Regions from separate parts of the Aminobacter sp. J44 genome, predicted to be linked through region 2. Evidence: riboswitches for the same ligand, from Rfam matches in the RefSeq annotation. Region 2 holds a riboswitch; the other holds the start of a gene.
What was found. Region 2 has a riboswitch for thiamine pyrophosphate ahead of thiB (thiamine ABC transporter substrate binding subunit). Riboswitches for the same ligand answer to the same signal wherever they lie in the genome.

Region 1: it holds a riboswitch for thiamine pyrophosphate, as region 2 does, so the genes downstream of both, L610_RS17210 (ABC transporter permease) here and thiB (thiamine ABC transporter substrate binding subunit) in region 2, are expected to answer to the same signal.

Annotation. Positions count from the first base shown of each region.
Region 1 is NZ_VLJG01000058.1:583-11,682, forward strand. It holds gene L610_RS17180 (TRAP transporter substrate-binding protein) at 1-568, opposite strand, end outside; gene L610_RS17185 (TRAP transporter large permease subunit) at 586-2,376, opposite strand; gene thiD (bifunctional hydroxymethylpyrimidine kinase/phosphomethylpyrimidine kinase) at 2,403-3,206, opposite strand; gene thiE (thiamine phosphate synthase) at 3,203-3,865, opposite strand; gene L610_RS17200 (hydroxyethylthiazole kinase) at 3,858-4,604, opposite strand; gene L610_RS17205 (ABC transporter substrate-binding protein) at 4,601-5,539, opposite strand; gene L610_RS17210 (ABC transporter permease) at 5,574-6,317, opposite strand; TPP riboswitch at 6,433-6,535, opposite strand; gene L610_RS17215 (glyoxalase superfamily protein) at 6,776-7,408, opposite strand; gene L610_RS17220 (RNA polymerase sigma factor) at 7,868-8,422, shown strand; gene L610_RS17225 (VWA domain-containing protein) at 8,412-10,352, shown strand; gene L610_RS17230 (HWE histidine kinase domain-containing protein) at 10,395-11,100, opposite strand, start outside.
Region 2 is NZ_VLJG01000007.1:72,607-83,706, reverse strand. It holds gene L610_RS04120 (ABC-F family ATP-binding cassette domain-containing protein) at 1-1,682, opposite strand, end outside; gene L610_RS04115 (thiamine diphosphokinase) at 1,686-2,345, opposite strand; TPP riboswitch at 2,420-2,545, shown strand; gene thiB (thiamine ABC transporter substrate binding subunit) at 2,581-3,582, shown strand; gene thiP (thiamine/thiamine pyrophosphate ABC transporter permease) at 3,558-5,201, shown strand; gene thiQ (thiamine ABC transporter ATP-binding protein) at 5,198-5,908, shown strand; gene L610_RS04095 (M48 family metalloprotease) at 6,083-7,570, shown strand; gene L610_RS04090 (RNA polymerase factor sigma-32) at 7,582-8,439, opposite strand; gene L610_RS04085 (CarD family transcriptional regulator) at 8,662-9,234, opposite strand; gene fdxA (ferredoxin FdxA) at 9,620-9,958, opposite strand; partial or broken gene L610_RS04075 (RNA-binding S4 domain-containing protein) at 10,087-10,371, opposite strand; gene L610_RS04070 (helicase-related protein) at 10,372-11,100, opposite strand, start outside.

The DNA.
Region 1 (11,100 bases), on a different contig from region 2:
AGGCGCTCCACAGCTTGGTGTGCAGCGGGCTCTGGATGACGCGAATGCGCTTGCCGGAAAGCTGACCGGGCCTCGTCACCGGCTCCTTGGTCAGCAGGTGGCGCGCGCCGTAATTGATGAAATCGGCAACGACGAAGTTCTGGTCGGCCAGCTTTTCCTTGAGCTCCGCGCCTGTTTCACCGGTCACCGTGGCGCGAACATGCGCAGCGTCGCGAAACAGGAACGGCAGGTCGAGAAGCTGGACTTCGGGCACCCAGCCCGATAGCGCCGACACTGTCGAAAGGCTGGCCTGAACCGAGCCGAGCCGGATGCCTTCGGCCACCTCCTTCTCGCCGCCCAGCGCGGCGTTCCCGACGATGTTGAAATTGAATTGGCCGGGAAGCTTCTGCTCCACGAGATCGCGGATGCGGTGCCAGATCAGGGTCTCGGGCTTGTCGTCGCCCAACAGGGAGGCGACGGTCAAAGTGGTTTGTGCCTGCGCGCGGCCGATGATGGCGGGGGCGAAGACGAGCCCCGCACCGACCGCTGCGGTGGTGCGGATGAAGCTGCGACGGGTGAGCATGGACATGAGGCCTGTTCCGTTTGCTAGAGGATGATGGCGCCTGCGGTGAGCAGAGTGAGAGAGAGGAGAAGGGCCGCTAGATAGGGCAGGATCGCCCTGAACAGCACGCCGGCGGGCACCCTCGTCACGCCACTGACGACGAAGACGAGCATTCCGACCGGCGGCGTCAGGCCGCCGATCATCAGGTTGACGACGAGGATGACGCCGAAATGGATGGGATCAATGTTGGCCGCGACCGCCAGCGGCAGGAAGATCGGCGCGAAGAGCAGGATCGCCGCGCCGATGTCGAGCACCAGCCCGATCAAGAGCAGCAGCACATTGATGACGATCAGCATCTCCAACGGCCCCAGCCCGAAGCCGGTGACAAAGGATGACAGCAGCCCCGAGACGTTGTCGACCGCGAGAAGGAAGGCGAACGGCCCCGCCGTACCGATCAGGAGGCCGATGGCGGAGGCCTCGACCGCAGACTGGCGGAACGCGGCGTAGAGCGGCACAGTCTTCACACGCGCGCCGATGGCGAGGAAAAGCGTGTAGAGCGCGGCGAGCGCGGCCGCTTCAGTGACGGTCACGACGCCCATACGGATGCCGACAACGACGATGACGCCGAGCCCGAAGGCGGGGATGGCGGCACGCGCCGAACTCCAGCGTTCCAACGCGTCCGCGCGCGGTCGCGCCGCCTGCTCGTTTCTCGTGAGGTGTATGGCGACAGCAAGGCACAGCGCCATCACGCCGCCAGCCACGAAGCCGCCGACGAACAGCGCGCCGACCGATAGGTTCGTCGCCACGGCGAGAATGAGGAAGGCGATGGAGGGCGGTATGACGTTGTCCAGCACCGAGCTGGAAGCGATGATCGCACCGGCCTGCGCGGGCGGATAGCCGTTCCTGACCAGTTCGGGCTGGAAGGCGGCGGAGGCGAAAGCGGCGTTGGCGACCGAGGATCCCGACGCGCCGGAAAACAGCACGCTGGTCAAAAGCGTGGTCTGCGCCAGACCGGCGCGCCGATGCCCGACAAGGGAGGCGGCGAAGCGGACGATCTGCGCCGCCGTACCGGATATGGCCAGCAGGCCGCCCACGACGAGGAAAAACGGGATTGCCAGAAGGAGGAACCTCGACATGCCGGTGACGGTGTAGGACACGACCGCCTGTTCCGGCATCGGGCTGCCGAAGGCGATGGCGAGATAGGCGGCGGCGATGAAAGCGTGCGGCAGCGGCGCGGCTGACACCAGCCCGATCCCGGCGATCAGGCCGAGCACGATGCTCGGCGACAGCGCGACAGGGACCGAAACCTGAGTGGCGGCAAGATGCAGGGCAATACCCGCCGCGAGCGCCGCCATAAGGCGCACCGGCCTTCCCTCGGCAAGCCGCTGCAAAGCCAGAACCAGCACGATCAGCGCGCCGCCGGCCCCGAGGAAGCCGAAGCGTATCCATTCCGGGAGGCCGAGCGTCGGCGACACGCCGCCGAGCATCGTCGCGATCCGGGTGCTGCCGAAGGCGAGTATAAGTCCCGCGAGCACCGTGAAGATATCGGCAATGACGGAAGCGGCTGTTTGCCCACGGGGCGGCAGCCTCATGACGAACACGTCAAGGCGCATGGCGAGCGCGCTGTTGAGCGCCAGCGGCGTGCCGAAGGCGATGAGCGCGACATGCAGCCAGATGCCCAGATCCTCCGCGCCGACGAAGCCCATCCCGAAGACGTAGCGCAGCACGACCGTTGCCAGTACGACGACGAGCAGCGCCATCAGCAGCGCGGCGCAGACGCCGCCCAGTGTCTGCTCAATCCAACGCAGCCAGCGCGCAGCGAGGTGAGAGACCAGGAAGCCCCTTCTGGACGCGGTCCCGCTCACGCCGCTGGCCACCAGCGATGGAAATGATGAACCGGCCCATTGCCCTGCCCGACGGACATGGCCGCCCCTGCCTGCAATGCCCCTTGTAGGTAATCCTTCGCCTGGCCAACCGCGTCGGCGAGCGAGAGGGACTGCGCCAGCCCGGCGGCGATCGCGGCGGACAGGGTGCAGCCCGTGCCATGGGTGTTAACGGTCGCGATACGCGGCGCCGTAAAGCGCTGCACGTCATTGCCGTCGAAAAGAATGTCGGTGCTCTCGGCCCCCGTGCCGTGCCCGCCCTTGAGCAGGACCGCTCTCGCGCCGGAACGCAGAATGGCTTCGGCCTGTGCCAGCATCTCCTTTTCGGTCCCGGCAGGACCAGAATCGCTCAACAGCGCCGCCTCGGGCAGATTTGGCGTCACCAGCACGGCCAGCGGCACCAGCCGGGTCCGCAACGCCTCAATGGCGTCGGCCCGCAAAAGCCGGTCGCCCGAGGTGGCGACCATGACCGGGTCGAGCACCGGGCGTATGCCGTGGCGTTGCAGACCATCGGCGATAACCTCGATGGTCTCTATCCGCGAGGCCATGCCGATCTTCACCCCGCCGACATCCATGTCGTCGTAGATGGTGTCTATCTGTGCCGCGATCATGTCCGGAGACACATCTTCCACGGCCCGCACGCCTCTGGTGTTCTGTGCGGTGAGCGCCGTGATCACGCTGGCTCCAAATACGCCGAGCGCGGAGAAGGTCTTGAGGTCTGCCTGAATGCCGGCACCCCCGCCGCTGTCCGAGCCGGCTATGGTGAGCGCGATCTTTGTCATTGGCAGTTCTCCTTGAGGACGGCGTCGACGGCCGCGCGCATCGCCCGCGTCGCGGTGGCGATATCGGCCGCCCGGAAAATCCTCGAAATCATGGCGACACCGGACGCGCCGGCGCGGACGACATCACCGGCGCGCATCAGGTCGATCCCGGCTATAGCCCCGACCGGCATGTCCGGGCGCGCAGACCGGATGCGGGCGCGCAGCCGCGCAAAGCCGTCCAAACCGACAGGCGGGTCCGGATTGTTCTTGGAGAGCGTCTCGAACACGCCGCCGATGCAGGCATAGTCGACCGGGGCCGCCAGCGCTGCATCGGCATCGGCGTCGTTCTTGACCGTCACCCCAATGATTGCGTCAGCGCCAAGAAGACGGCGCGCCGTGGCCGGGTCGAGGTCGTCGCGGCCAAGATGAACGCCGTCCGCGCCGGTGGCGAGCGCGACGTCGACGCGGTCGTTTACGACCAGCGGCACGCCGCTCCTGGCGAGAGCCGCGCGGATCGCTGTCGCCTGTTCGAGCAGTTCGCGGGTGCTCGCCTGCTTGTCGCGATACTGGATGATCGTCGCCCCATTATCCGCCGCGATCCGCGCCAGCACGGCCAGGTCACCAATGTCGCGCAGACTTCCGTCAACGATGGCGTTCAACCTGTAATCGACCTTATGCATTTCGCACCCTCGCATTCTGGATGATGTCTTTCTCGGAAAGCCCGGACAGGACATCGAGCAGCGCTATCCCGAAGCTGGCCGGCCCCCGCGCCTCGCGGGCCGCGATATCTGCCGCGACCCCCATGACGAGCATAGCCGACGCCGCAGCGATGATGGGATCGTCCCCGACCGCGGTGAAGGCCGCGATCACCGCGCCCGAAAGGCAACCCGTTCCTGTCACCTTCGCCATGAAGGGATGACCGTTGCCGATCAGCAGCCTTGTGTCGCCGGACTCGATGCGGTCTTCCTCCCCGGTCCGCACTCCGACCACGCCGGGCGGCACCTGGAGCAGCCGATGCTCGGCTGCGTTGGCACGCAAGATCGTTGGCGATCGCGCCAGCAGGTCCTGCGCTAATGCCGCCCGAACCGCGGAATAATCGCAATGGGCGGGATCGAGCACCCAAGGCTTTCCTCCTTCCTCAGCCCCATCGAGGGCGAGGTCGATGGCCTCGCGCCTTTGCGCATCCAGCGTGCCGAGATTGACGACGAGGACGTCGGCTTTCCCGACGAAGGTCTGCACTTCCTCAGGTGAGGAGGTCATGGATGGAATGGCGCCCAACCCCGACAGACCGTCGGCGATGAGCTTCTGCACCACCGTGTTCATCAGACAGTGAACACGCGGCGGCCTTGCCCGCACGCGATCCAGCAGGTCGCAGGCCTGCTTCGGCAAATCCGCCGCCGGGAACGGGTGCGCGCTCATCGCAGTTCGACCGCGATGTCGTCGAGCGCCGGTGCGGCCTTGATGAGGCCGTTCTCAGCCAGGAACTTTCCGAAACGCTCGTAGCGTCCGCTATCCAGCGCGGCTGGGCGCTTGGCGAAACGCGGCAGCGTGTCCGACCACGCCTGCCAGTTCAGCTCATCGTCGAGATCGGGATAAGCGCGGATGAAGAGTTCCCAACTCTCCTGCGGATGATTGGTGAGATAGATCGCGCCCTGCTCGACCACGTTCAGAAAGCGGGTGAGGCGGTCGTCCGACACCAAGTCAGGGCGGGTGACGAAGATCAGTTCGTCATAGACGGGGACGCCGTGATCCTCGGGAAAGAACGCCTTGCCCTCATGACCCTCCAGCCGCATCTGCGTCAGCTCGAAATTGCGATAGCCGCCAATGGTCGCCTCGACCTTACCGCCGATCAGCGATGCGGTCAGCGCGAAGTTGACATTCACGAACTTCACGTCCGCGGGCTTCACGCCCGCGCTCGACAGCATGGTGGACAGGATCACGTCCTCGAAGCCCGAAACCGAAAAGCCAATGCGCTTGCCGGCAAGGTCCGTGAGGTCATCAATCGGGCCGTACGCCAGAACCGTCAGCGTATTGAGCGGGGTTTCGACCAGCGTCCCAAAGCGCACCAGCGGCACCCCGGCCTCATGATCGAGATAGAGATTGGGCTGGTAATGCACGCCGATTTCGGCCTGTCCCGAGGCGACGGCGCGCGGCACGATCGAGGGATCCGCCGGCGGCAGCAATTCGACCTCGAGACCCGCTTTCTCAAACAATCCGAGCTCTTTCGCGACGACGAGAGGTGCATGGTCCGGATTGACGAACCATTCGAGCAAAACAGTCAATTTGTCCTGGGCGGCAGCCGGGCTCGCCAGAATGAGGCTGGCAGCCAAAGCGAAGGCAGTCTTGCAGATCATTAGAATCTCCGTTTTTCGGGTGAAAGCGAGGGGGTCACTGTTCCTTCGCCCAGGGCGTCAGGTGTGGCGCGAGCGCGTCGACGACATGGCGCAGCAACAGCGTGAGGGCCGCGAGGATGGTCATGGCGGCGAAGACCATGTCGGTCTGCATGCGGGCATTGGCCTGGATCATGACGAAGCCGAGCCCAGCCGACGCGCCGACCCATTCGCCGACCACTGCACCAAGGGGTGCCAGCGGCGCGGCGACGCGCAGGCCGGACACGAGCGACGGCAAGGCGAGCGGCACCCGCACATGCAGCAGCGCGTGCCAGTGGCTGGCATCGGTCAGCGCCGTGGCGTCGAGCAGGTCCTGGTCGATGCGGCGCAGGCCGTCAGCAAATGCCGATGTCACCGGGAAGAAGATGATGAGCGTCGCCATCATCACTTTCGAAGCCATGCCGAAGCCCAGCCAGATGACCAGCAGTGGCGCGATGACGAAAACGGGGAACGCTTGCAGCACTAGCACTATCGGCCAGACCCGCCGACCGAGCCGGGGCAGCGCCGCCATGCCGAGAGCGGTCAGGGCTCCGAGGATGGAGCCGAGCGCGAAACCCGCGAGGATTTCGGCAAGCGTGACCAGCGTATTCTCGAACAGATAGGCAGGTTGCCGCCGCATGGCGGCCAGCACGTCCAGCGGAGTCGGGAGAATGTATCGCGGCGGCGACCAGATCCAGACAATCGCCTGCCAGACGCCGAGCAATGTCACCAGCGTCCGCAGTAGGGAGGAGAGCGTTCCCATCCGGCCGGCTTCAGCCGGTTGGTCTGGTGCAGGCGATAGAATTGTATGGCATTGGCGACCTCCTGATTGTCATCATAGAGATCCAGGCAGAGCGAAGAATTGGGAAAGGGGCGGCGGCGAACCCTTGTTCCGTTCCTACGCCGGTATGACCCGGATCAGGTTCAAGGGTCCGGCTCACCGCCATCTCAGCGTCGTTCGACGCCCCCCTCGGAATGGGGTGATCTATTCAGGGAAAGGGAACGGCGTCAAGGTGACTTCGCCCGATAGTGCCAATACTTCAACGTTTAAGTGACAACGCCGTATTGCGCGTCCGCTACAATTGCTGGCGGTGACGTTGGGGGCAGGCCAATCCATGGAAGAAGTTAGCATCATCGGCGTCGATTTGGCTAAGAACGTGTTTCAGCTTCACGGGAGGACGGCAGATGGCATGTCTGCAGTTTACCAACAGTATAGACAAATCAATAACTTATATGGAGAAAGTTAGACGACAGTCCCGCCCCCTCCGCCACGGGATCGGCCGAGCAAGCTTGATGCTCGTTCGGCCTGGGGCCTCGAAACGCGTTTACCCACACGTTCGCAAGCACGTGCTCGACTAATCCGTCTCGCGCAGCCGGATTCTCGTAAAAGAACCCGGTCAGATAGTCGTCAATTCGATGGAAGCCCGGGCGTCCCACAGCAACGATACCGAGAACTGCCCGCTCCATGCGGTTCCTGAGCGACCCGTCGATCACCGCGTCGACGATCCATGAAATCCGGGTCGTATCGGTCGGCGTGCCGTACCTCGACGGACCAATCCGTTCGACCAGTTGGTGAGCGAGCGCCATGCTGATCCCCAGGCCGCGGACGAGGACCGCGGCCTGGTAGGTGCGCCGGCTGGAACGCGTCGCGTCATCCACGTCAAGGTCGGACAGGGATGGCGGTTCGGAACCTGCCAAGGAACACAACTGGTTCCAGTCGCGATAGCCGAAGAGCTTAGCGACAACCTCCAGCGATCGTCTAAGAGACAGCTTTACTCCTTGCATCGCCAGCTCCTTTCGGAGCGCAGCGGCCACGGCCTTTGGGCGAGAGGTGTTCGTAAAGTGGATGCGCATCGACGTTCTCCATCACGGATGGAGCCCGCACGATCCATGGAAAACGTGTTGAAAGGCGCGCCTGGCCTTCATGGGGCCTGCCAACGAACAGTCGGCTTGGTCTGCGGCGGGCTACTGGGTCGGCCCTCGACCCAGCGGAGAGAATACCGCGTCACGTTTCTCCGTCAATGCCCCTGGCTGAGGATGCGCGCCTTGATCCAAATGTCGCGTGATTTCTGTTGTCGTTTAGGCAAGCTTTGCCGCAGCAAAGCCAAAACCTCTTGCTTCAAATAAGCTGCGGCGCATCATTGGGGCTAACGGACGGCATCGAAAGGCAAAAGAACGCCCACCAAGTGGGCACGCGTAAGAAATCGCACTGACAGGCGGCGGCCAGACAATCTCGGCTAAAAAATCTCCTTGGGCACCCAAGGAACTTGAACCCCGAAACGTCTAAGGGTGCATGAGAAGGCTGCGGACCTGATGGAAGACACCGACGAAACGATCCTGGTGCTTGCGCGCAATGGCGACCGCGCAGCCTTCGCTCGTCTTGTCGAGATGCACTACGACATGTTCTTTCGCGTGGCGTACAGACATCTCGGCAATCGCGCGGATGCGGAAGACGTCGCGCAGGAGGTGTGCGTGCGTCTGGGAGGTTCGATCCGAACGTTCCGAGGAGACTGCAGCCTGTCGTCGTGGCTGTACAGGCTCGTCGTCAACGCGGCTTGCGACCACCAGCGCAAGGCAAAGAGAGGGCGAAACCTCACTCAGGCGGTCGCCGCCGAGCATGAGGTGTCGGGAGGATACGAAGGCGAGAACGACAACGATGCGGCAACGCGTTTGTGGGAAGCCGTCAGGACGCTTCCGGAAAAGACCCGTCAGGCCGTCGTTCTCGTCTATTCCGAAGGCCTCAGCCACCTGAAGGCCGCGGAAGCGCTGGAGTGCTCCGAGGCGACCGTTTCCTGGCACATCCATGACGCAAAGAAAAAGCTGAGGGCCTTGCTGGCTGAACCGGAGGGCGCGACCTATGCACGATGAATTCGAAATCCTGCGGCAGGCCAGGCCCGTCAAGCCGTCTTCGGAAGCCCGGAAGAAGGCTCTGTCAGCGGCCATGACCGCCTATGACGAAGCCGACGAAAAAAACGTCAGCGCGACCCAAGGTTCCGACACCGTCAAGCGTCTCTTGTCCAAGACGTCTAACGGATGGAGGGACATCATGAGGAAGTGGCTTTGGACGGGGGCGGCGTCAATGGCGGTTGCAAGCGCAGCCTTCTTCGTCGTCGGCGGGATGTACACGCAGTACATGCGAGACAGCGGCCTTGCGGTCGTTCAGGAGATGGCCTCCCACCCGGCAGGCGGAGCCGCCTTCAGAAACGACGGCATCGTCCCCATCGCGCCGCAGCCAGCTCCGCCGGCTCGCAAGGCGATGGAAAGCATGGTGATGGCCGAGCGCGGCGTTGCGGTTGCTCCCGCCTTCGTCGGCAATTACCCGTCGCCAGTCATGGATCGTCTGCCGTCGTCCATGCAAAGCCGCGACCGCGTGCGGGAGTTTAAGGGCAGCGGAGTAAAGAGCGTCGCCGAGCATCCGGTCTCGACGTTCTCGGCCGACGTGGACACCGCTTCCTATTCGATGGTCAGGAGCCTGCTCAACATGGGGCAGCTGCCCAACCCCGACACCGTGCGCGTCGAGGAGCTGGTCAACTACTTCCCCTATGACTGGCAGCTCCCGGAAACGCGCGATGAGCCGTTTCGCCCGACGGTAACGGTTATGCCCTCGCCCTGGTCGCAGGGGCGGAAGCTGATGCACGTCGCGATCAAGGGATACGACGTGATCCCTGAGACGCGGCCGCAGGCCAATCTCGTCTTCCTGATCGACGTGTCGGGATCGATGAACGCGCCTGATAAGCTGCCGCTTCTGAAGAACGCCTTCCGCATGCTGGTCGCCTCGCTCTCGCCGGACGACAAGGTATCGATCGTGACGTATGCCGGGCATGCGGGCGTGGTGCTCGAGCCGACCTCGGCGAGCGACACGGCAGCCATCTACGCGGCCATTGACGGGCTTACTCCGAGCGGCGGCACGGCAGGCGAAGCTGGCCTCAACACCGCCTATCGTCTTGCCTCCAAGGCGTTCATTGAAGGCGGGGTGAACCGGGTGATGCTGGCGACCGACGGCGACTTTAACGTCGGGCAGACGAGCGATGAGGACCTGAAGCGCACCATCGAACGCCACAGGGAAAGCGGCGTGTTCCTCTCCGTCCTCGGGTTTGGGCGCGGCAACTACAATGACCAGCTGATGCAAACGATCGCGCAGCACGGCAACGGTACGGCCGCCTACATCGACACGCTCGCGGAAGCGCAGAAGGTGCTGGTGGACGAGGCATCCTCGGCCGTCTTCCCGATCGCCAAGGACGTGAAGTTCCAGGTCGAGTTCAATCCGTCCATGGTATCCGAGTATCGCCTCATCGGCTACGAGACGCGTGAGCTTGCCCGTGAGGACTTCAACAACGACCGCGTCGACGCGGGCGATATCGGCTCCGGCTCTTCGGTAACGGCAATCTACGAGATCACGCCAAAGGGCAGCCCGGCCGCGCTTATCAGCGATCTTCGTTATGGGAAGCCGCAGGGCGCGGACGTCCCGGGAGAGGCTCAGGGCGAATACGCCTTCCTCAAGATCCGCTACAAGCTGCCCGACGAAGACGAGAGCCGGCTGATCGATAAGGCTGTTACGGACGACGACGAGGTCGAGTATTTCGCCGACGCGCCTCAGGACGTCCGCTTCTCGGTCGCCGTCGCGGGTTTCGGACAGAAGCTGCGTCGTGATCCGTCCCTCGCGCAGCACTCGTGGGAAGAGATCAAGGCGATGGCGGCCAGCTCCCGCGGAAACGATTCCTATGGCTACAGGTCATCTTTCCTGTCGCTGGTCGGGCTGGCACAAAGCCTCGACAGGGCAGCTGTTGCTCCTCGATGACGGCGAACTGCCGGGGCCAAGGCGCGCTCCGGCAGTCTGTCCTTAGTGAGGGGCGGGATCGTTCACGTCATATTCGAGAGCTGTGACCGGGAGCCGGATTTCGACCTCAAGCCCCTCAGGTCGATAATTCCAGACGGCATCTCCGCCAACGCTCTGCGCGAAGGCCTGCTTAATCATCCTGGAACCGAACCCGTTGCTCTTCGGCTCCGCAACGCCCGCGACGTTGCTCTCGCTCCACTTCAGGAAGAAGTGCTTCTCCTCTGCGGGCTGACCGTAGCCCCATACTATCCGGACCTTGCCAGATGGAAGCGTGAGCTGGGAGGGGAGCTTCACAGGCGGGCCATCGAGTTCGAAGCGCCCGGTTCCGTCCCTGAATGGTGCGGTGGCGATATTGCGGATCAGTTCGCCAACGTCGATGCCTGCCCAGTTGGTCTGCGCCAGAAGCGACTGCACCTGAGCGAGAGCCATCAGCCTTCGTTCGAAGTCCTGGTAGCGTTCCTTCTCAACGTGGGGCCGCAGCGTGTTCGATGCGATCGCGCCGACGACAGCCAGCGAGTTTTTCATCCGGTGCGCCAGCTCGTCCATAAGCAGCTGCCGTTGCTGCCTTCCACGCTCTCTTTCGATGGCGAGGGCCGCGATCTTCACGAGAAGCGTGACGATTTCGATTTCGTGGGGCTTGGGCGAGCGCGGCTCACGATGGTAGATCGCGAATGTCCCGAGCACAGTGTTCATCCGGGACATGATGGGA
Region 2 (11,100 bases):
TCGGCCATTTTCTGCTCAAGCCCGGCGATTTTCGCCTCGAGTTCCGCCATCTGCTTGGGCAGGTTCTCGAGCGCGAACTTCTGCTTGTAGGACAGCTTCTTCGCCGATGCCGGCTTTGCGGATGCGGACGCGGCTGCTTCCTTCTTCGCCGCCGGCTCTTCCTTCTTTTGACGCGGAGCGCGCTCGTCGAGCTTCTCGCCGCCGCGCTGCGCGAGCATGTCGGTGTAGCCGCCGGCATATTCGATCCAGCGGCCATCGCCCGCCGGCGCGATCGTGCTCGTCACGGTCCTGTCAAGGAAGTCGCGGTCGTGGCTGACCAGCAGCACCGTGCCGGGGAAGTTCGCGACGAGCTCCTGCAGAAGGTCCAGCGTCTCCATGTCGAGGTCGTTGGTGGGCTCGTCGAGCACCAGAAGGTTCGCCGGCCGCGACAGAAGCCTGGCCAGCACCAGCCTTGCCCGTTCGCCGCCCGAAAGCTCCCGCACCGGCGTGCGCGCCTGTTCCGGCTTGAACAGAAAATCCTTCATGTAAGAGACGACGTGCTTCTGCTCGCCGTTGACGATCAGGTTCTCCCCGCGTCCGTCGGTGAGGTAATGCGTCAGCGTCTCCTGCGGATCGAGCGAGCGCTTCTGGTCGAGCGTGGCGATTTCTAGGTTGGCGCCAAGGCGCACCGTACCACCGTCGGGCGCAAGCTCGCCGATCAGCATCTTGAGCAGCGTCGTCTTGCCTGCTCCGTTCGGTCCCACGAAGCCGACGCGGTCGCCGCGCTGGATGCGGGTCGAAAAGCCCTGGACGACCACCATGTCACCGAAACGCTTCTCGATGTTCTTCGCCTCGATGACCAGCTTGCCGGACTCGTTCGCATCCGCCGCCGTCATGGTTGCGAGACCCTCCGGCCCTTTGCGCTGGCGGTATTGCACGCGCATCGTCTGCAGCTCGCCGAGACGGCGCATGTTGCGCTTGCGCCGGGCGGTCACGCCATAGCGCAGCCAGTGCTCCTCGCGAACGATCTGGCGACCGAGCTTGAAGTGCTCCTTTTCCTCTTCCTCGAGGATCTTGTCGCGCCACTCCTCGAAATGCGCAAAGCCCTTCTCGAGACGGCGGGTGACGCCACGGTCGAGCCAGATGACGGCGCGAGAGACGCGCTCGAGGAAGCGGCGGTCGTGCGAGATCATGATCAGCGCCGACTTGGTGCGCTGCAACTCGCCTTCCAGCCACTCGATTGTGGTGAGGTCGAGGTGGTTGGTCGGCTCGTCGAGGAGAAGGATGTCCGGCTCCGGCGCCATGACGCGCGCAAGCGCGGCGCGGCGCGCCTCGCCGCCCGACAGCGTCTTCGGGTTCTCGTCGCCGGTGAGGCCGAGATTCTCGATGAGATAGGCTGCACGGTAGACGTCATCCGCCGGCCCCAGCCCCGCCTCGACATAGGCGCGGACCGTATCGAAGCCCTCCATGTCGGGCTCCTGCGGCAGGTAGCGGATCGTCGCCGAGGGCTGGCGGAAGATCTCGCCGTCCTGCGCCTCGACCATCCCCGCCGCGATTTTCAGCAGGGTGGACTTGCCGGAGCCGTTGCGCCCTACCAGCGCGATCTTGTCGCCGGCCGAAGCCGCGAGATCGGCGCCGTCGAGAAGCGGCGTGCCGCCAAAGGTCAGCCTGATGCCGTCAAGGGAAAGAAGCGGTGGTGCCATGGGTCACATCGAGAAGGAGGAAACAGGATGAGCGACCAGCAGGGCCCTGCCGGAAGCAAGACGCGCAGTGAGGGTACCGCGCACTTCATTGGATAGGGTAAGCGACGAACCGAACGGAACGTGATGGTCCGTCAGCGGCCACTTCGCGCCCGATATGGTGAGCCCGTTGAGCTCGGAAAAGGGGAGCACGCTGAACAGCGTGCCGTCGTCGTAGTCGAAGCTGCGGTCCTTGCCCACAAGCAACGGCACGCCTTCCTGCACGCCGCTGGTAAGCAGGCAGCCAACGCCGCTTTCGGCAAGACGCATCGCGGCCGCCAGATGCAGGAAAGCATGGTCGGCCCGCGCGCCGCCGAACGCGCCTACCAGCAGGAGTTCGCGCGCGCCGCGCTTCAGCGCCGCCTGCACCGCGATCTCGCCGTCGGTCTTGTCCTTGTCGCGCGGAAACTCTTCGACTGGCGTTGCCGAATGCTCGGCGCGCATCGCCTCGTCGACGGAGTCGAAGTCTCCGGTCCACAGTTCCGGCGCAACACCCAGCCCCGCCGCATGCCGCATGCCGGAATCTGCTGCGATTACGCGCGCGCCCTCCACCTGCGCAAGCAGGCGCGGAGTCACGACGAGATCGCCGCCAAGGAGGATCGCGAAACGGGTGGTCGGATGCGTCATGGGCTCGCCTCTACCACGCCACGCAGCGGAAGTTAAACCGCTTGCATGTGCACAGGACCCGCTCTATCTCTTTCCCTGCTCTAACGGGGTGCCCGGTACGCGAAGGCGTGTCCGGGCTGAGAGGCAAGGGACGCAAGTCCAGCCAACCCGCTGAACCTGATCCGGCTCGTACCGGCGGAGGGATTAGACGCTCGACATGGCGCCAATTCCCTTGCAACAACCAGAGGAGGCGCCGATGCGCAGACAGTTTCTTTCGCTACTTGCTCTTTCGACCGCTCTCGTGGCCGTTCCGGCCGCGGCGCAGGACAAGCTCACCATCTACACCTACGAAAGCCTCACCGCCGAATGGGGCCCCGGCCCTGTCGTGAAGAAGAACTTCGAGGAGATCTGCAACTGCACCGTCGACTTCGTCGCGGTGGCAGACGGCGTGGCCCTGCTCAATCGCGTCAAGCTCGAGGGCAAGAGCACATCCGCCGACATCGTGCTCGGCCTGGACACCAACCTCACCCATGAGGCGAAGGAAACCGGCCTGTTCGCGCCGCACGGTATCTCGCTCGACAAGGTCGACGTCCCCGGCGGCTGGAGCGACGACACCTTCGTCCCCTTCGACTACGGCTATTTCGCCATCATCCAGGACACGGAGGCGTTTTCGACGCCCTACAAGAGCCTGAAGGACCTCGTCGACGGCTATCCGGAACAGAAGATCGTCATCCAGGACCCGCGCACCTCGACGCCGGGCCTTGGCCTGCTCCTGTGGGTGAAGGCGGTCTATGGCGACAAGGCGAGCGAAGCCTGGGAGAATCTCAGCTTGCGCGTCCTGACCGTCACCCCCGGCTGGAGTGAGGCCTACAGCCTGTTCACCAGCGGCGAGGCGCCGATGGTGCTGTCCTACACTACCTCGCCCGCCTATCATGAGATCAACGAAGACTCGACCCGCTATAAGGCGATGGCCTTCGAGGAAGGCCATTACCTGCAGGTGGAAGTCGCCGCCGCGACCACCAAAGGCGCGGAGAACCCGCTGACGAAGCAGTTCCTTGAATTCATGACTGGCCCCGGCTTCCAGGACGCGATCCCCGAGACCAACTGGATGTTCCCGGCCGGCGAGACGTCCGGCCCGCTCAACCCGGCTTTCGACCGCGCGGTGAAACCGGCGAAGACGCTCGCCTTCTCGCCCGAGGAGATCGCGGCCAACCGCGATGCCTGGATCCGGGAATGGCTCGACGTCATGAGCCGCTGAGCGCGCGGATGGGAGTCTACCGCGACAGCCGCGTCCTTGTCGGCATCGCCGGTCTCGCGGCGGTCGGGCTGCTGATTGGCGGGGCATTCGCAGGGCTGATCAGCGAGGCGCTCGACGACTGGTCGGGCGCTGCTTCTGCGTTTGACTCCTACCTCTTCCGCATCACCCGCTTCACGCTGTGGCAGGCGCTGCTGTCGACGCTGCTGTCGGTCTGCCCGGCAATCCTCGTCGCCCGCGCTCTTGCACGCCACCCAGTCTTCTGGGGCCGCAGCTTTATCCTGCGGCTGTTTGCGCTGCCGCTGGCAGTGCCGGCGATCGTAGCATCGCTCGGCATCCTTGCTCTGCTCGGCCGCGCCGGCATCTTCGCCGATGCGCTCGCCTGGCTTACCGGCGAGCCGTGGCAGGGCATCTACGGCCTTTCCGGCATTCTGGTTGCCCACGTCTTCTTCAACCTGCCGCTCGCCACCCGCTTTCTGCTGCATGCGCTTGACACGGTGCCGACAGATCAGTGGCGGCTCGCCGCCCAGCTTGGCATGGGGCCACGGACAACGTTCCGCCTGATCGAATGGCCGGTGATGCGCGCGGCGCTGCCGGGCGTTGCAGGGCTCATCTTCATGCTCTGCATCACCTCGTTCACCATCGTCCTGACGCTTGGCGGAGGTCCGCGCGCGACGACGCTGGAGGTCGCGATCTATCAGGCGTTGCGCTTCGACTTCGATCCTGCCCGGGCGGTGGCGCTGACCGCGCTGCAGATCGCGCTCACCGTCGTCGTGGTGATCCTTTTGGTACGCGCGGGCGCAGACATGGTTGCCGACGCCAACATGCCGGTCGCGCGTCGGCGCCCCAATATGGCGCGCGGCCCCGAAACCTTCTTCAACGCGCTGGTCATCCTCGTGGCCCTCGCCTTCGTCGCAGGTCCCTTCGTCTCGACGATCATCTCCGGGGTTCAGGCCGACCTTGTCCGGCTGGCGAGCGATCCAGCTGTCCATCGCGCCACGCTCACCAGCCTTGGCCTTGCCTTCATTGCCGCAGCGCTCAGTCTGCTGCTGTCGCTGTCGCTCACCATGGCCCGCAGCGCCATGGAGCGCAGCCGCGGTCGGACAGCCTCACCCAGCTTCCTCGAGCGACTGTTCGACACCGGCGCCAGCTTCGTCCTTGTCGTGCCGCCCGTCGTGGTGGGTGCTGGCTGGTTCATCCTCCTCATTGACAGCGGCAGCGTCTTCTCGGTCGCGCCGGTAATGGTGGTGACGGTCAATGCGGTGATGGCGATGCCGTTTGCCATCCGCGCCATCCGCCCCGCCTGGGACGGCGCAGCCGAGCGCCACGACCGGCTCTGCGCCTCGCTTGGCATTTCCGGTATCAACCGCCTGCGCCTGATCGACTGGCCGTCGATCCGCCGCCCGGCCTTCACCGCCTTTGCCTTCGCGATGGCGCTGTCGCTCGGCGATCTTGGCGTCATTGCGCTGTTCGGCAGCGACGTGGTGAAGACCCTGCCCTATCTGCTGTTCGAGCGCATGGGCAGCTATCGCACCGCCGATGCCGCCGGCGTTGCGCTCTTTCTCGGCATCGTCTGCCTCGCGCTGATGATGCTCGTCGACCGCACACGGAGAAGCGCATGAGTGGCGCATCGATCGAACTCGACAATCTCGTCTTCAGCTACGGCGAGACCCGCATGGAGTTCGGCCTTTCGGTACCTGCGTCCTCCGTGATTGCGATCATGGGACCGAGCGGATCCGGCAAGACCACCCTGCTCAACCTGATTGCCGGCTTCGAGAAGCCTGTCTCTGGCAAGGTGCTGATCGACGGCGGAGATGTCACCGGCCTCGAGCCCGCCGAACGCCCCGTCTCGATGGTGTTTCAGGAAAACAACCTGTTTGCGCACCTTTCTGTCGAGGACAATGTCGGCCTCGGCCGCTCGCCCTCCCTGCGCCTGACCGATGCTGACCGCGCCGACATCGCCCGGGCGCTTGCCCAAACCGGCCTTGCCGGGAAGGAGCGCCGTCTGCCGTCGGAGCTTTCGGGCGGCGAACGCCAGCGCGTGGCGCTCTCGCGCGTGCTGGTTCGCGACCGCCCGGTGCTACTGCTTGACGAGCCTTTTGCCTCGCTTGGGCCTGCGCTTAGACGCGAGATGCTGGCGCTCGTCCGTCAGCTCCACTTCGACCATGGGATGACGATCCTGATGGTCACCCACCACCCCGAAGATGCGCAGCTGATTGCCGATCGAATCGCCTTCATCGAGGCGGGTAGCATCGTGGCATTCGAGGACACCACTACCATGTTCTCGCGCACTGCACCTGACGCTTTCCGTGCCTATATTGGTGCCTGACTGCGTCCATTTCGCCCGGATGCGGACATATTTGCCACGCATTGCTCGCTGACTACATGGTATGTGTGCGTTTGCGAAATCGGCTTTGCGAACGGAGCAACCCTTCGCGATCTGCTTCGTTTCATGATGGTTAGAGGAAAGGGCTGGAATCTGCCGACAGCATTGGTTGATCCGATGAGGGACCGGACCTCGCAGTCGCCGGCCCGCCTCGTGCGGCGCGGGCTGATTGCGCTTGCGCTTGGCGTCAGCATGACTGGCTGCCAGGTTCTGAGCGGCGACGAAAGTGCCTTCAAGCCGTCAGCCAACCCTGTCACGGTAGACACGGTCACCCGCGGCGACCGCCTGACGGCGCTGGCGCGCGAGCAGCATCCGCGCATCCTTGCCACCTATGGCGGCGAATATTCTGACCCGAAGCTGGAGCGCATGGTCGCGCGCGTCGTCGGTTCGCTGACGCTCGATCCGGAAAACCCGAACCAGACCTACCAGATCACTATTCTCAACTCGCCGAACATCAACGCCTTCGCGCTGCCCGGCGGCTATCTGTATGTGACACGCGGCCTGCTCGCGCTCGCGAACGACTCGGCTGAGCTCGCGGCGGTGCTTGCGCACGAGATGGCGCACGTGACCGCAAATCACGGTGTCCAGCGCCAGCAGCGTGAGGCCGAGGAGGTCCTGGCGACCAAGGTTGCCACGGAAGTGCTTGGCGGTGACCCGGCTGCACGCGTGGCGCTGGTGCGCGGCAAGCTGCGCCTTGCCCAATTCTCGCGCAATCAGGAACTCGAGGCCGACGCCGTTGGCATCCGCTCCATCGCTCGCGCCGGTTACGATCCGTTCGCCGCAGCCCGCTTCCTGCAGTCCATGGCCGCTTATAGCGCCTCGCGCAGCGTAACCGGCCAGGAGGACCAGGGTCTCGACTTCCTTGCAAGTCACCCGACCGCGCCGCAGCGCATTGAACTGGCGCTTCGCCATGCTCGCCAGTATGCGCCGCCCGGAACCGGCAACCGCGACCGCGACTCCTTCCTTGCCGGCATCGACGGCATGCTCTTCGGCGACACGCCGCAGGAAGGGTTCGTGCGCGGCCGCACCTTCCTGCATCCGAAACTGGGCATCTCATTCTCGGTACCAGAAGGCTTCGTCATCGACAATTCGGCGGCAGCGGTAACGGCGGCCGGCCCCGGCGACATCGCCATCCGCTTCGACGGCGTGTCGATCGACCGGCGCGTGCCGCTTACCGATTACATCCAGTCCGGCTGGGTTGCAGGGCTCGATCCAAGCAGTATCCGCAAGCGCTCGATCAACGGCAACGAAGCCGTCTCCGCCCGCGCGCGCGCCGAGGGCTGGCAGTTCGACGTGACAGTGATCCGAGCCGAGGGCGAGGTCTACCGCCTCCTGACGGCTGCCCCGGCCGCCAGCACCCGGCTGGAGTCAACGGCAAGCGCCGTCAGCAACAGCTTCCGCGTACTCAGCGCCGCCGAGCGCCAGTCGCTCAACCCGCTGCGGGTGAGGATCGTGACGGTCCGCCCGGGCGATACGGTGGCAACGCTCGCGGCTCGCATGGAAGGCGTCGATCGCAAGATCGACATGTTCCGCCTGATCAACGGGATGAGCGAAAGCGCCACCGTTTCAGCCGGCGGCAAGGTGAAGATCATCACGGACAGGTAGCGAAGCGCTGCCTAGGCAGCGTTGCGGTTGCGCGGCTCGTTGTGGCTCAGGGCAAACCGCAACTTTTCGATGGCGCGACCCTCAATCTGCCGCACACGCTCCTTGGAAATCCCAAGCGTCGTGCCGAGCGACTCGAGTGTAGCTCCTTCGTCACGCAGCCGGCGTTCGCGGATGATCTGCAACTCGCGCGGGTTGAGCGTCTTCAGCGCCCGCTGCAGCCACTGGAGCCGTCGCTCGGTGTCGATCGTATCGCCAACAACCTCATCCGGTAGCGGCTTATCGCAGACCAGAAAATCCTGGCGCTCTGCCGTGCCCTCACCTTCCGAACCCACCTGCACATTCAGCGAGGTGTCGGAGCCAGACAGCCGCGCGTCCATCGTCTCGACGTCGCTCACCGGCACACCGAGCGCTTCTGCGAGTTCGCGATAAAGCGCCTCGCCGGTCAGCTCGCGATTGTCCTGCGCGAGCCGAGCCCGCAGGCGTCGGAGATTGAAGAAGAGCGCCTTCTGCGCCGATGATGTGCCGCCGCGCACGATCGACCAGTTGCGCAGGATGAAGTCCTGCATCGAGGCACGGATCCACCAGGTGGCGTAGGTCGAGAAGCGGACCTGCCGGTCTGGTTCGAATCGGGAGGCTGCCTCCAGGAGGCCGACATGGCCTTCTTGGATCAGGTCTGCAGTCGGTAGCCCGAAGTGGCGGAACTTCCCAGCCATGGAGATGACCAGCCGCATGTGCGCGGTGGCGATCTGATGCATGGCGTTCTGGTCACCCTGGCGCCAGCGCAGGGCCAGCTCGTGTTCCTGCTCGCGTTCGAGATAGGGGGCCTTCATGGCCTCGCGAACCATGCTGCGGCGTGCGGAATCGTCCATGTCGCGCTCCATTCGTCGCGGGCGAGCGGGGGGAAAGCTCGCGCACAGGAAATGGGACCGATCGGGAGATCGGCCAGTGCAGCATGAGGGGTGGCCGGATGCTGCGTCAGTAAATACGCAGATCCCGGTCCATAAGTTCCAAAGGTGGCGCAGCAGGAGCAAAAGAAAAGACCCGGCCGTGAGCGACCGGGTCTTTTGGAAGTACTTGAAGCTTTGGAAAGCTTATGCGGCTTCTTCCTGCTCGGACTCCTCGTTGTCCGCCTTCGCGCCGCGGCGCGGGCCCTTGGCGAGATTGAGCTCGATCAGGCGGATAGCCTCGGTGTCCGACATCTTGTTCACGGCAGCGATCTCGCGCGCCATGCGGTCAAGGGCAGCCTCGTAGAGCTGGCGTTCGGAATAGGACTGCTCGGGCTGGTTTTCGGCGCGGTACAGGTCGCGGACAACCTCGGAGATCGAGATGAGGTCGCCCGAATTGATCTTCGCGTCATACTCTTGGGCGCGGCGCGACCACATGGTGCGCTTCACGCGGGCACGTCCCTGAACAACCTTGAGCGCGCGGTCGACGTAGTCGGTCTCGGAGAGCTTGCGCATGCCGATCGTGGCGGCCTTGGCCACCGGCACCTTCAAGCGCATCTTGTCCTTCTGAAAGTCGATGACGAAGAGTTCCAGCTTGTGTCCCGCGACTTCCTGCTCTTCGATGGCAGTGATCTGACCGACGCCGTGAGCCGGGTATACGATGAATTCCCCGGTCTTGAAGCCGTGCTTAGTCGCGGTTTTCTTCTGCTGGGTTGCCATACGCCCTGTACTCCTTCTTTATCACGCGCTATCGAGAGCGCGTGGATTCGCGGCCGACAAGCCGGCCAGCCAACTGCCACGCATGACAAAAAGGCCGCGTCATCCGAAGGAAGCCTTTGTGTCGGGCAAGGTCAAAGAACCGGCCCGACCCAGGTCGCCCTGGTTCGGATGAGTTGCAGCCTTTCGAGATTAAAGCGCTAGCGCCATGAATCGACAATTTGTCATCGGCATGTTGCTAGATATGTAACATAAAAAGTCGCGAGATTCAACAATTTGCCGCATGCGCGAACTTGCGTTGCCGCATTTCGCGCTATAGGGCGAATCAATCGCAGGTCGGATGGCACAACCTTACCTTGCGTAAGGAAGCCCCAAAAATCCACGTATTTCAGTCACCTGAGCCGGGCTCGGACGAGAAGTACTGGTCGAACTTGTCCGGCACGCCGTCAAATTCCTTGGCTTCCGGAAGCTCGTCCTTCTTCGCCGTGATGTTGGGCCATTTTGCCGCATATTCGGCATTAATCTGCAGCCACTTGTCGAGGCCGGGCTCGGTATCCGGCTTGATAGCGTCTGCAGGGCACTCCGGTTCGCAAACGCCGCAATCGATGCACTCGTCCGGATGAATGACGAGCATGTTCTCGCCTTCATAGAAGCAATCGACCGGGCATACTTCCACACAGTCGGTGTATTTGCATCGGATGCAGTTGTCTGTGACGACATAGGTCATGAGTGGCTCCGCCCGGCTTTCAGTCTGCTAGGGTCCGGCGGTGAGGTAAACCCTTCGCCGGATGTGCGCAAGGGTGACCAATCCGCGCAAGTGCGCAATGCAGGAATGCATTTGCGCATCGCCCCTCAGGCTGGTGGTTCCTCGCGCGTCGTCAGGTCTTCGTAGAGGGTACGCGCTTCTTCGGCTGGGCCGCGCCGCTTGCCGGGCAAAAGCACCCGCCAGACGACCACGCCGCGTTCCAGCTTCATCGTCAGCACGTCGCCGGTCTTCACCAGTTGCGCGGCCTGGTCGATCTTTTCGCGGTTCAGGCGGACATACCCCGCCTGAACCAGTTTTGCTGCTAGCGAGCGGGATTTTACCGCGCGCGCGAAGAACAGCCACTTGTCGATGCGTTGCCGCTCGACGCCGTTCATCTACTTCTTGGTCAGCTGCTCGCGCAGGGCCGCGAGCTTGGCGAACGGAGAATCCGGATCGAGCTTGACCGGGCGCTCCTCGCGCGGCTTCTGCGGACGTGCCTGCTTGTCGGCTAACTGCGGCTTACCGCCCTCGCGGCGGTCCCCACGGCCGCCTTCGCGGCGCTGCTGCTTGCCCTCACCACGCTGCTCGCCAGGCTTGCCCTGGAACTTGCCGCGAGCCGGGCGCTCGCCCCTGCCCTCGCCGCCTTCCTGGCGCTCGCCGTCGCGGCGCTGGCCGCGACCGTGCTGGTTGCGGTTCTGGCGCTGCTGGCGGCCCTCGAAGCGGGCCGGACGCCACAGCAGGATCGGCTTCGGCTCTTCGGCAGGCTCTGCAGCAGCAGCTTCGGCAGCAGGAGCTCCCTCCGCAGCGGCCTCAACCGGTGCGGCCTCGGCGGCGGGAGCCTCAGGAGCAGCTTCCTGCGCCTCGCTTGCGGCTTCCGGAGCGGCATCGTCAGCAGTTGCGTCTGCAGCGGGCGCTTCGCCAGCCTCAACCTCGACGGCGGCTTCAGCAGGTGCCTCAGCCGGCTGCTCGGCAGCAGCCTTGGCCTCGGCAGCAGCGTCAAGCTCCGCAAGCTTCGCAGCGACTTCCGCTGCGGGCTTCGCTTCAGCGCGATAGCCGAGGCCCTTCAGCGTCTCTTCCATGTCCTCGGAAGTGGCGCCGAGAATCGACATCATCGCGGGCGTTAC